3 regions of the Nocardiopsis sp. CA-288880 genome follow, and region 1 is predicted to be linked to each of the others. Evidence: riboswitches for the same ligand, from Rfam matches in the RefSeq annotation. Region 1 holds a riboswitch; each other region holds the start of a gene.
What was found. Region 1 has a riboswitch for cobalamin ahead of ACQPYD_RS29330 (nitrite reductase). Riboswitches for the same ligand answer to the same signal wherever they lie in the genome.
Positions count from the first base shown of each region.

Region 2: it holds a riboswitch for cobalamin, as region 1 does, so the genes downstream of both, ACQPYD_RS31370 (ribonucleoside-diphosphate reductase subunit alpha) here and ACQPYD_RS29330 (nitrite reductase) in region 1, are expected to answer to the same signal.
Region 3: it holds a riboswitch for cobalamin, as region 1 does, so the genes downstream of both, metE (5-methyltetrahydropteroyltriglutamate--homocysteine S-methyltransferase) here and ACQPYD_RS29330 (nitrite reductase) in region 1, are expected to answer to the same signal.

Region 1 is NZ_CP192105.1:6,807,846-6,811,175, reverse strand. It holds gene ACQPYD_RS29335 (precorrin-8X methylmutase) at 1-357, opposite strand, end outside; gene ACQPYD_RS29330 (nitrite reductase) at 354-1,283, opposite strand; cobalamin riboswitch at 1,338-1,541, opposite strand; gene ACQPYD_RS29325 (PepSY domain-containing protein) at 1,766-2,500, opposite strand; gene ACQPYD_RS29320 (response regulator transcription factor) at 2,660-3,325, shown strand; gene ACQPYD_RS29315 (HAMP domain-containing sensor histidine kinase) at 3,322-3,330, shown strand, end outside.
Region 2 is NZ_CP192105.1:7,267,643-7,270,972, forward strand. It holds gene ACQPYD_RS31370 (ribonucleoside-diphosphate reductase subunit alpha) at 1-1,354, opposite strand, end outside; cobalamin riboswitch at 1,512-1,702, opposite strand; gene ACQPYD_RS31375 (hypothetical protein) at 2,149-2,721, opposite strand; gene ACQPYD_RS31380 (NYN domain-containing protein) at 2,749-3,330, opposite strand, start outside.
Region 3 is NZ_CP192105.1:5,690,747-5,694,076, forward strand. It holds gene metE (5-methyltetrahydropteroyltriglutamate--homocysteine S-methyltransferase) at 1-1,209, opposite strand, end outside; cobalamin riboswitch at 1,370-1,544, opposite strand; gene ACQPYD_RS24655 (polysaccharide deacetylase family protein) at 1,807-3,330, shown strand, end outside.

The DNA of each region.
Region 1 (3,330 bases):
CCACTCGGCGGCGAGGCCGGGGACGCGTTCGTCGCCCAGGAAGCAGAGCACCTCGTTGCCGCACGGAAGGCGGCTCGCGGTCACACCGCTGGCCACCATGCGCGCGTCGCACAGGATCGGCGCCCCGGCACGCAGGGCGGAGCGCGCCGCGGACACCAGGCCGGGGTGGACCACCAGGTCCCCGGCGAGGTTGACCTGGCCGGTGCCGTGGATCATCCGCACGGCGAGCCGCTCCGCGTCGGCGGGCAGGTGCCCGAGCTCGGCCTCCTCCCGGATGACGGCGAAGGAGTCCGTGTAGATCGCGGGCCCGTCGTCGATGTAGTCGTAGTGCCGACCCGGTCGGCGCGGGACGGTCACCGCGCCTCCCCGGGGGCGGAAACGGACCCTCCCGGCACCAGGACGCCGCGCCAGGGCGTGACGACGAGTTCGCCGGACCCGGAGGCGAGCGCCTCCTCTGCGAGGGCCTCGGCGGCCGGGCGGTCCAGGCCCCCGTCGGGCACACGCACATGCCGTGCGCCTCCGGGCAGCGGGCCGTACGGCAGCGGCGGGGCGGGAGGAGGGAGCCGCCGGTCCGGTTCCGCCGGCCCGGCCAGCGGCGCCGGGAGCTCGGCGACGTGCCACGGCGCGGCGGGCCCCTCCCCGCGACGGTCCAGGAACGCGTCCGCCAGGCGCAGGAGCGCGGCGGGCGCCTCGCCGACCGGCACCAGCGGGCCCCAGCCCTCGCCGATCCTCAGCTGGGCGACGCCCCCGTCCAGGGCGACGAGGCCCAGGTCGCACGGGTGGCCGACCAGGTCGCCGCGCCCGTCGTCGAGGACGAACAGGAAACGACCGGGCAGGTCGGCGCGGCGCGGGACGGAGCACAGCATCGTGTCCAGGTCCGAGGCGACGGGCCGCAGGTCGGCCCGGCCCCCGCCCGGTCCGGCCCCGGCCGTGCCCGCCGTGCCCGTGCCCGGGGAGACCATCACGTTGCGGACGAGTTCGTGGCTGACGGAGGGCAGCAGGCCGGTCTCCGCCAGGGCCCGGACCACCTCGGGCCCCAGCCGCCCCGCGTTTCCCGGCAGCGCGCGCAGCTGCAGGTTCGCGCGGCCGGTGACGTGGACACGGCCGGAGCCGTACCGTTCGGCCACCGCGGCGAGGGCGCGCAGCGAGGAGGCGCCGACACGGCCGCCGATGAGCCGGAGCCGGACCAGCAGGCCGTCCTCGGCGGGCCAGGGTCTCAGCACGCCGGGGCAGCGGTCGCGGCGCGTACGGCGCGTGGAGGGGGGAGAACCGGTCGGGGACATGCGCGTCCTTCGGGTCAGGGGCTCGTGCGCGGAGCCCGCGGATGACTCGGCGGACCGTGGCCGCCGGTGCCAGCAGGTCTTCGGACTCGGATTCGACCGGTGCGGAGCGCCTTCCCGGAGCCGTGCCCCAGTGGCTGTCCCGGGGAGCTCTCCCCAGACGTGCCCGCCCGTCATCCTCACCGCTGCGCGTCAGTCCCGGATTCCCACCGGGTTCCCTGACCCCACGAAGTGGAGTTCGACTGGCCCGACGAGGGTACCCGACCCCCTCCTGCCTGCTCCGGGGGACGCCGCCTTGCCGTGCCGGCCTCCGGCGGCGCCCCGGTCGGTCCGGCCGGGGCGTGCCGGGCGACCGGCCCCGTCCCCGGGCCCGAAGACCGGACGACCGGACGACATGAAGGGGCCCCGCCCTCCTCGGAGGGCGGGGCCCCGACCGCGCGGACGCGGGGACGGGCCGCGGGACGGCCGCACGGGGTCCTCGCAGGTCAGTCCTCGGCGCGCACGTCGACGACCTCGCCGGCCGCGTCGAGGATCACCTCGTACTCCTGGCCGCCGGCGTCGAGCACCTCGGCGTCCCAGCCGTCCCAGCCGTCCTCGTCCTGGCGCTCGACCTCGACGGTGCGGGCGCCCTCGCCGACCGCCTCGGCGGCGTTCGCGGACACCGTGTCGCGGTCGGCCTCGGCCTGCCCGCCGGTGTTCTGCCACGGGGCCGGGCCGTCGTCGGTGTCCCGGAAGGCCAGCCCGTTGACGGTGTACACGTCGGCGTCGTCGCGGTCGTCGTCGGCCTCGTAGCGCACACCCAGCGTCACCTCGGTGCCCTCCAGGCCGCGCAGCTCGTCCAGGAGCGGCTGGACCGTGCCGTTGCCGTCGAAGTCCTCCAGCTCGGGGCCGGTCAGCAGCCACTCCTCGGGGCCGAAGTCGACCTCGACACCGGACACCGTCCAGTCGTCGGTGTCGTCGCCGTCACCGTCGTCGTCACCGTCGGCGCGCAGCTCGCCCACGAGCTGCTCCAGGCCGTCCACCGACTGGGTCGAGGGGGGGTTCTGCTCCGCCGCGTCCGCCCCGTTCGCCGAGGGGGCCGAGCCGGAGGTCACGCCGGTGAGCCTGATCGAGTCGACCTGCTGCTCGGGGTCGTCCACCACGAGGTAGCCGATCGTGCCGACGGCCAGCAGCCCGGCCGCGGCGGCGGAGGAGAGGAGGATGACGGTGTTGCGCTGCATCGGCGTTCCCTTTGCTCGAAGGTTTCTACTGCCCCAAGCATGCGGCGGCAAGATGATGGAGTCCTGAAAGCCACCTGAAGAACGTCTTCATGTGGCTCTCAGGAACGGTTCATCGGTCCCTGCCAAGGTAGGGGGACCACGGGCGGAGAGGACACGGCGTTGGCGATTCTGGTGGTGGAGGACGAGGAGGGCATCGTCTCCTTCGTGCGGCGGGGCCTGGAGACGGCCGGGTACCAGGTGCTCTCGGCCGCGGACGGGATCGACGGGCTGACGATGGCCCTGTCCCCCGACGTCGACCTGGTCGTCCTGGACCTGGGACTGCCCGGCATCCCGGGGGAGGAGGTGCTGCGCCGCCTGCGGCAGCGCCGCCCCTCGGTCCCCGTGATCGTGCTCACCGCCAAGGACGCGGTCAGCGACCGGGTGGCCAACCTCGACGCCGGGGCCGACGACTACATGGTCAAGCCCTTCAGCGTGAGCGAGCTCCTGGCCCGGGTCCGGGCGCGCCTGCGCACGGGCGGACAGGAGCGCGGCGACGTGCTGGCGGCCGGAGGCGTCGTGCTCGACCTCGGGGCCCGCACCGCCTCCGTCGACGGCCGGACCGTCAACCTGTCGACCCGTGAGTTCGGCGTCCTGGAGGTCCTCATCCGCCACCCCTCACAGGTGTTCTCCCAGCCCCAGCTGCTCGACCGCGTCTGGGGCTACGACTTCGACGGCGCCTCCAACGTGGTCGAGGTCTACGTCAGCCAGCTGCGCCGCAAGCTCGGCGCCGACCGCATCCAGACCGTCCGCGGCGCGGGCTACCGCCTCGCCGGAGGCGGCCGGTGAGCCTC
Region 2 (3,330 bases), 460 kb from region 1:
ACAGGTTGGAGGAGTGCACGACGCCGACGTGCTGCTGCGGCGAGCGCAGGTTGGACGGGTCCTTGAAGGTGATCCAGGGGTGCCCGGTCTCGAACAGCATGGTCAGCATGCGACGCCAGAGGTCGACCGCGGGGATCTTCTTGGCGACCTTGATCCGGCCCTCCTCCGCGGCGGCCTCGTACTTCTCGTAGGCCTCGGCGAAGTCGGTGCCGTACTTGTCGTGCAGGTCGGGGACCTCGTCCGGCGAGAACAGGGTCCAGCTGCCGCCCTGCTCCACACGCTGCATGAACAGGTCCGGAACCCAGTTCGCGGTGTTCATGTCGTGGGTGCGGCGGCGGTCGTCGCCGGTGTTCTTGCGGAGGTCGAGGAACTCCTCGATGTCGATGTGCCAGGTCTCCAGGTAGGCGCACACGGCGCCCTTGCGCTTGCCGCCCTGGTTGACCGCGACGGCGGTGTCGTTGGCGATCTTCAGGAACGGGACGACGCCCTGGCTCTTGCCGTTGGTGCCGCGGATGTGCGAGCCGAGGCCGCGCACCGGGGTCCAGTCGTTGCCGAGCCCGCCCGAGTACTTGGACAGCATCGCGTTGTTGCTGATGCCGTGGAAGATGGCCTGGAGGTCGTCGCCGACGGTGGTGAGGAAGCAGGAGGACAGCTGCGCGCGCACCGTGCCGGCGTTGAACAGGGTGGGCGTGGAGGCCATGAAGTCGAACGAGGACAGCAGCTCGTAGAACTCGATGGCGCGGGCCTCGCGGTCGTCCTCGTTGAGGGCCAGCCCCATGGCGACGCGCATGAAGAACGCCTGCGGCAGCTCGTAGCGGACCTCGTCGCTGTGCAGGAAGTAGCGGTCGTAGAGGGTCTGGATGCCGAGGAAGGTGAACTGCTCGTCGCGCTCGGGGCGCAGGGCGGCGCCCAGGCGCTCCAGGTCGAACCCGGCGAGCGCCGGGTCGAGCTGGCCCAGGTCGATGCCGCGGCCGACGTAGGCGGCCAGGTAGGCGGCGTAGCGCTCGCCCATCTCGGACTGCCCTGCGGCGTCGGGGGCGCCGCTGATGAAGGTGAGGGCCTCGCGGCGCAGCTTGTCCAGCAGCAGGCGGGCGGCCACGAACGAGTAGTCCGGGTCGACCTCCACGAAGCTGCGGGCGGCCATGACCAGGGCGAGCTCGACCTCGGCGTCGGGGATGCCGGGGTAGAAGCCGCGGCGGGCCTCGGTGAGGACCTTCTCCGCCGAAACACCGGTGAGCCTCGCACAGGCCTCGGTCACGACGTGCTCGATCCGGTCGACGGCGGCGGGGGGCGCGCCCTCGTTGGTCGGCTCGGGCCGAACGGATACGGGCACGGCCTCGACGTCAAGGGTCATACAGCGGCTCCAACCTCGGTAGAAGAGTCCCGGCGGGGAGGGGACACGATGGGCAAGGTGCGCGGCACGCACCGGGGGACCGACGCACCGGGTGCGTGCGGTCGTCCGACCGGTGGGTCGCGGCGGCTCACCCTCGAAGCCCCGTCGTCGGCGCACGCTCACGTGCGCACCGGTGGCAGGTCTTCGGGCTCGTGGGCGGCCTACGCACCGTCGCTTCCCGGGGCCTTCGGGGGTCCCCAGTGCCTGTGACGGCTTCGTTCCCACATACCGCTGCGGGGCAGCCCCGGCTTCGCACCGGGTTCCCTCTTGCCTCACCCCGAGGGGTGAACCACCAGCGGGACAGATACTACATCTAGGGGGCCGTGCGTTGGAACACCGCAAGATGATGGCGTGTCATCGATTTCTCGGATTCTTCGACGATCGTCGAACACACGCGTGGGCCGTGGTATGAGAGGGCCTCGGGCACCCGGTTCAGGGGGATGTCGCGCCTCGTCTGGGCAGCTGGGAGGCGACCGGACACAGCCTAGATCGTCGCCGGGGCTCCCCGGGACCGGCAGCACCTCCCGAGGGGCGGCCGAACGCCCGGAACGCCGCTTCCGAGGCGGTTCGGACGGCGCCCGTCGGGCCGGTGCCGCTGACCACACGGCCGTGTCCGCGGCGGCCGGGCCCGGACCGGAGCGGTCGGGCGCAGATCAGCGCCTCCACCGCCCCGGGCGTGTCGGCGGCACGCCCGCACGTCGGAAAGCTCACTCCGCCGGGTCCGGGCCGGAGCGCCCCGGCCCGCACGGCCGGGGTCACTCCTCGTCGAGTCTGCGGTCCAGCCGGTCCTCGGACAGCCCCAGGTCGGTGCGGATGCGGAACCGGATGCGCAGGAGCTCCACCAGGAGGTCGCGGACGTAGGGCGAGGAGGCCCGGTCGAGGAACCGGTGCGCGCCGACCGTCGCCCACCGCTCGGCGCCCTCCAGGTCGTCGTGCGCGTACAGCGCCTCCGCCACGTGGATGAAGGTCTGGAGTCCGGGCGGATCCTCGCCCTCCAGGCGTTTGAGGTGGGCGTAGGCCTGGTCGACCTCGTCCAGTTGCAGGAGTGCCCCGGCGCTGAGCGCGCGGGCGTCGATCACCGTGGCCCCGCCGTCGTCGATCGCCCTCTGGTAGGCCGAGCAGGCGCGCTCGAACTCCTGGGCGATCTCCCACTGCTCCCCCGCGCGCACGAACAGCTCCGCGCGCGAGACCTCGCTCCCCGCGTCGACCCGGTTGGCCAGGTCCAGGAGTTGGGCGGCGACCCGTCCGTGCTCACCGGACCGGACAGCGTGGAATTCCCAACGGTCGAGTTCTGCCGTCGTCACGTGGGTCAACCGCATCGCCCCCATCCCCTACTCGCACTCCCGCGCGCCCTGTCAGGACCTGGCCCGCTCCAGGGCCTGCCAGAACCCCTGGCGCAGTCCGTCACGGACCTCGTCACGCAACAGGTGGTCGATCGGCAGCGAGGAGCCCTGGAGCAGGCGCGCCTCCAGGTCGGAGGGCATCCTGGGCCTGCGGGCGAGTACGGCCTCCACCCACAGGGCGGGCGCCTCGCGAGCGATCGACTCCGCGAAGTCGTTCCCTTCCTTGTGCGCGACATGCACCGCTTCGTCAACGGTATGCGCGGCGGGACGTGTCTGCTGTGGATATCCAGGACTGGGACGGGATTCCTGGTAGCCGCCGGCGCTGAACCGGCTGGCGGGTTCGGGACCAGTAGGTGGCGGCCCCCCGTAGGGGGAGGCTGCCCCACCGCGGTGAGCGGTGTCAGTTTCCGTACTGGTCCCATAGGTAGGGTTTGCGTCGGCCGCTCCCCCGAATCCGGAGCCGTCCCCGCCCCCGTAGCGCGGGTCCTGGCGCGGATCCTGCCGTGGGTCCTGGGGTGGGGCGCTTCTCGGAGGTGGCGCGTGGCCGGGTTGGCCGTCCGACGCGAACGAGCGCTGCGGCCCCGTCCCAGCGAA
Region 3 (3,330 bases), 1.1 Mb from region 1:
GGCGTCCGTGAAGGCGGGACCGCCGCCGGTGCCGCCCGCCGCGTACTCGGCCTCGGCCCCCGCCGAGAGGACGCGGCCGAGGAGGGCCGTCTCATACGCCTTCTGCTTGGCGAAGGCCAGGGCCTCGCGCAGCTCGGGGGCGAGGGAGGTCTCCGCGTCGAGGTCGATCGGCACGTGCAGGAGCGAGCAGGACGTGCTCACCGTCAGCTCGTCCGTGAGGGCGAGCAGGGTGCCGAGCGCGGCCACGGCGGCCGGGACGTCGGTCCGCCAGACGTTGCGGCCCTCCACCACCCCGGCGACCAGGCGGGTGCTGCCGAGGCCCGAGACCTTGACGAGGTCGTCGACGCCCTCGCCGTCGGTGACCAGGTCCAGGCCGACGGCCTCCACCGGGGAGTCCTTCAGGATCCGCAGCGCGGGGGCCCCGATGGAGCCGAAGTAGGTCGAGACCAGGAGGGAGGGGCGCTCGGCGAGGGAGCCCAGGCGCTGGTAGACCCGCTCCAGGAGCCCGACGGCGGCGCGTCCCTCGTCGGTGGCCAGGATCGGCTCGTCCAGCTGCACCTCGGCGGCCCCCGCGGCGGAGAGGCCGGCGAGGAGCTGGGCGTAGGCGTCCAGGAGCTGGTCGAGCAGCTCGACGGGGCGCCAGCCCTCGGGTGCGTCGTCCGCGGCCTTGGCCAGCAGGAGGAAGGTGAGCGGGCCGACCAGGACCGGGCGGGTCGGGAAACCCGCCTCGGCCGCCTCCCGGAACTCGGCGAGGGGCTTGTCACCGACCAGGCGCGGACGGGTGCTCGGCGACAGCTCGGGGACCAGGTAGTGGTAGTTGGTGTCGAACCACTTGGTCATCTCCAGCGGCTGGGCCCCCTGCTCGCCCCGGGCGAGGGCGAAGTAGCGGCGCAGCTCCTCGTCGCGGTCGCCGGCGGCGGCCGGCGAGGCGAACCGGGAGGGCACCAGGTCGAACAGGACCGCGGTGTCCAGGACGTGGTCGTAGTACGAGAACGTGTTGGACGGGATGTCGTCGACGCCCGCCTCGCGCAGCTGGGTGTAGACGCCCAGGCGCAGGTCGGCGGCGATGCCGTCCAGCTCCTCCGCGGTGGTCTCGCCCCTCCAGTACGACTCGGCGGCGCGCTTGAGTTCTCGGTTCGGGCCGATCCTGGGGTAGCCGTGCACGGTGGAGCGCACGGACGGCCGGGAGGCCTCGGGGGTGTCGGGCATGAGCTTCTCTCCCTCGTCGAAAGCCGGGTACCGGCCACGGGGGCGAGCGAGGACGCGGACATGCCCGGGGCCACGCCGTGGGCGTGTGCGCCTGCCGCCGCTCCTCGGCCCTCCCTCGGGGCACGGGACCACCGGCGGCACGGGTGCGCCGCCGGGTGGAGGCAGGTCTTCGGACTCGGGGGCGCGGACGGCGCGGACACCGTCCTCCTACTGGCCGCCGCTTCCCGGTTTCCGACCTTTCCGACCGGATTACCAGTGCTTATGGCGACGTTCGTTCCCTCATACCGCTGCGGGGCAGTCCCGGAGTCGCACCGGGTTCCCTCTTGCGACACACCCCTCCCCTTCCGGGCGCGGCCCGGGTTCCGGGGTGGAGCATGTACCTTCCACGCCTGCAAGTATAGGGAGCACCCCTCCGCCCCTGTACCCGGCGTGCTGCCCTGTGCCCCCGGCCGGAAACAGCGCGAACCCCTGTTGCGCGGTCGGCGTCACAACCGACATGAAGCGTCGCGTGGCCGAGCCCTCCCCCGTGCTCCCCGCGATCGCTCGTTTGAAGATGTACGTGGAGAACCCCTGGTGAACAAGCAGTCCCAACCGACCATGGCCCCCGGTCACCCCCTGTCCACGATCGCGGTCGCGCTGGCGGTCGTCGCGGGGCTGGTCTGGCTGGCCGTCTCCCCGCCCGGCGTGCTCGCCTCCGAACCCGAGAGCGATACGCACCCCGGGTCGGCGGACGGCGGGCCGGAGGCGGGCCCGCCCGCCGCCGGCGAGCCCGACGGGCTGACGGTGGTCGACCCCGACGACGTGGTGGACCTGGCCGAGGCCGAACTCGCCCGCGAGGGCGGGGTGGCCGCGGAGGTCTCCTACCCGGTCGTCCCCGGCGCCGACCCGCTGAGCGACTTCCTGGACCGCGCGCTGGCCGCCGAGGTGGACGCCTTCGAGGCGGCCAACCCCGGAGCGGTCTCCTTCGAGTCCGCGTGGAACCTGACGGCGGCCAACGACGACATCGTCGGGGTCCGCGTGACCCGTGAGGAGACCGACTCCGAGGGAACCCGTGAGGGATACACCACCTACTGGTACGACACCCTCACCGGCTCGACCCACCCCTCCACCGCCCTGATCGCCGGCCAGGCGGAACTGGAGGAGCTGAACGGCCTCGTGCGGGACGCCCTCCCGGGGACCGCGGCCCCGGACGCGGTGCACCCGATCGCCTCGCTGTACGACTCCGTGGGGTTCAACCCCGCCGGCGACCTCGTCGTGGAGTTCGACGCGGGACAGGTCGCCCCCGTGGAAGAGGGCAGGACCCACGCCGTTATCGCCGCCTCGGAGTCCGCCCCCCTGCTGTCGGACCTGGGCGAGCGCGCGCTGCGCTCGGCGACCCGGGGCGTCCGCGACTTCGCCGTCGCGGCCCCGCCCCGGGAGGAGGGGGACAGCCGGGAGACGGCCGTCCCCGGGGTCCTGCCGCCCGCGGGCGAGGACGTCGACTGCTCCGCCCCCGGGTCCAAGTGCGTGGCCCTGACCTACGACGACGGCCCGGGCGGGCGCACTCCCGAACTGCTGGACACCCTGGCCGAGTACGACGCCCGCGCGACGTTCTTCGTCACCGGCTACCCGGTCATGGAGGATCCGCGCACCGTGAGGCGCGCCTACGCGGAGGGCCACGAACTGGCCAACCACACCCTCTCCCACCCCGACCTGGCCGGGCTCGGAGCGGGCGGGATCCGCTCGGACCTCGAAACCGTGCAGGCCCTGGTGTACCGCGAGACCGGGTACACCATGGACCTCATGAGACCCCCCTACGGGTCCACCGACGCGGAGGTCGCCTCGGTGACCGCCGACATGGGCCTGGCCCAGATCCTGTGGAGCATCGACACCAACGACTGGAAGGACCGCAAGTCGTCGGTGGTCGCGGACCGCGCCGTCGACGGCGCCTCCCCCGGGGCGATCGTCCTCATGCACGACATCCACGACACGACCGTCGACGCCTCCCGCGAGATCATCCGGGAACTGGACGAGCGCGGCTACACCATGGTCACCGTCTCCCAGCTGCTCGGCGCCACCGAGCCGGGCGAGACCTACGTCGACGGGGCCCCCGAGCCCCCCGCCGACGCGGAGGGGGACGGC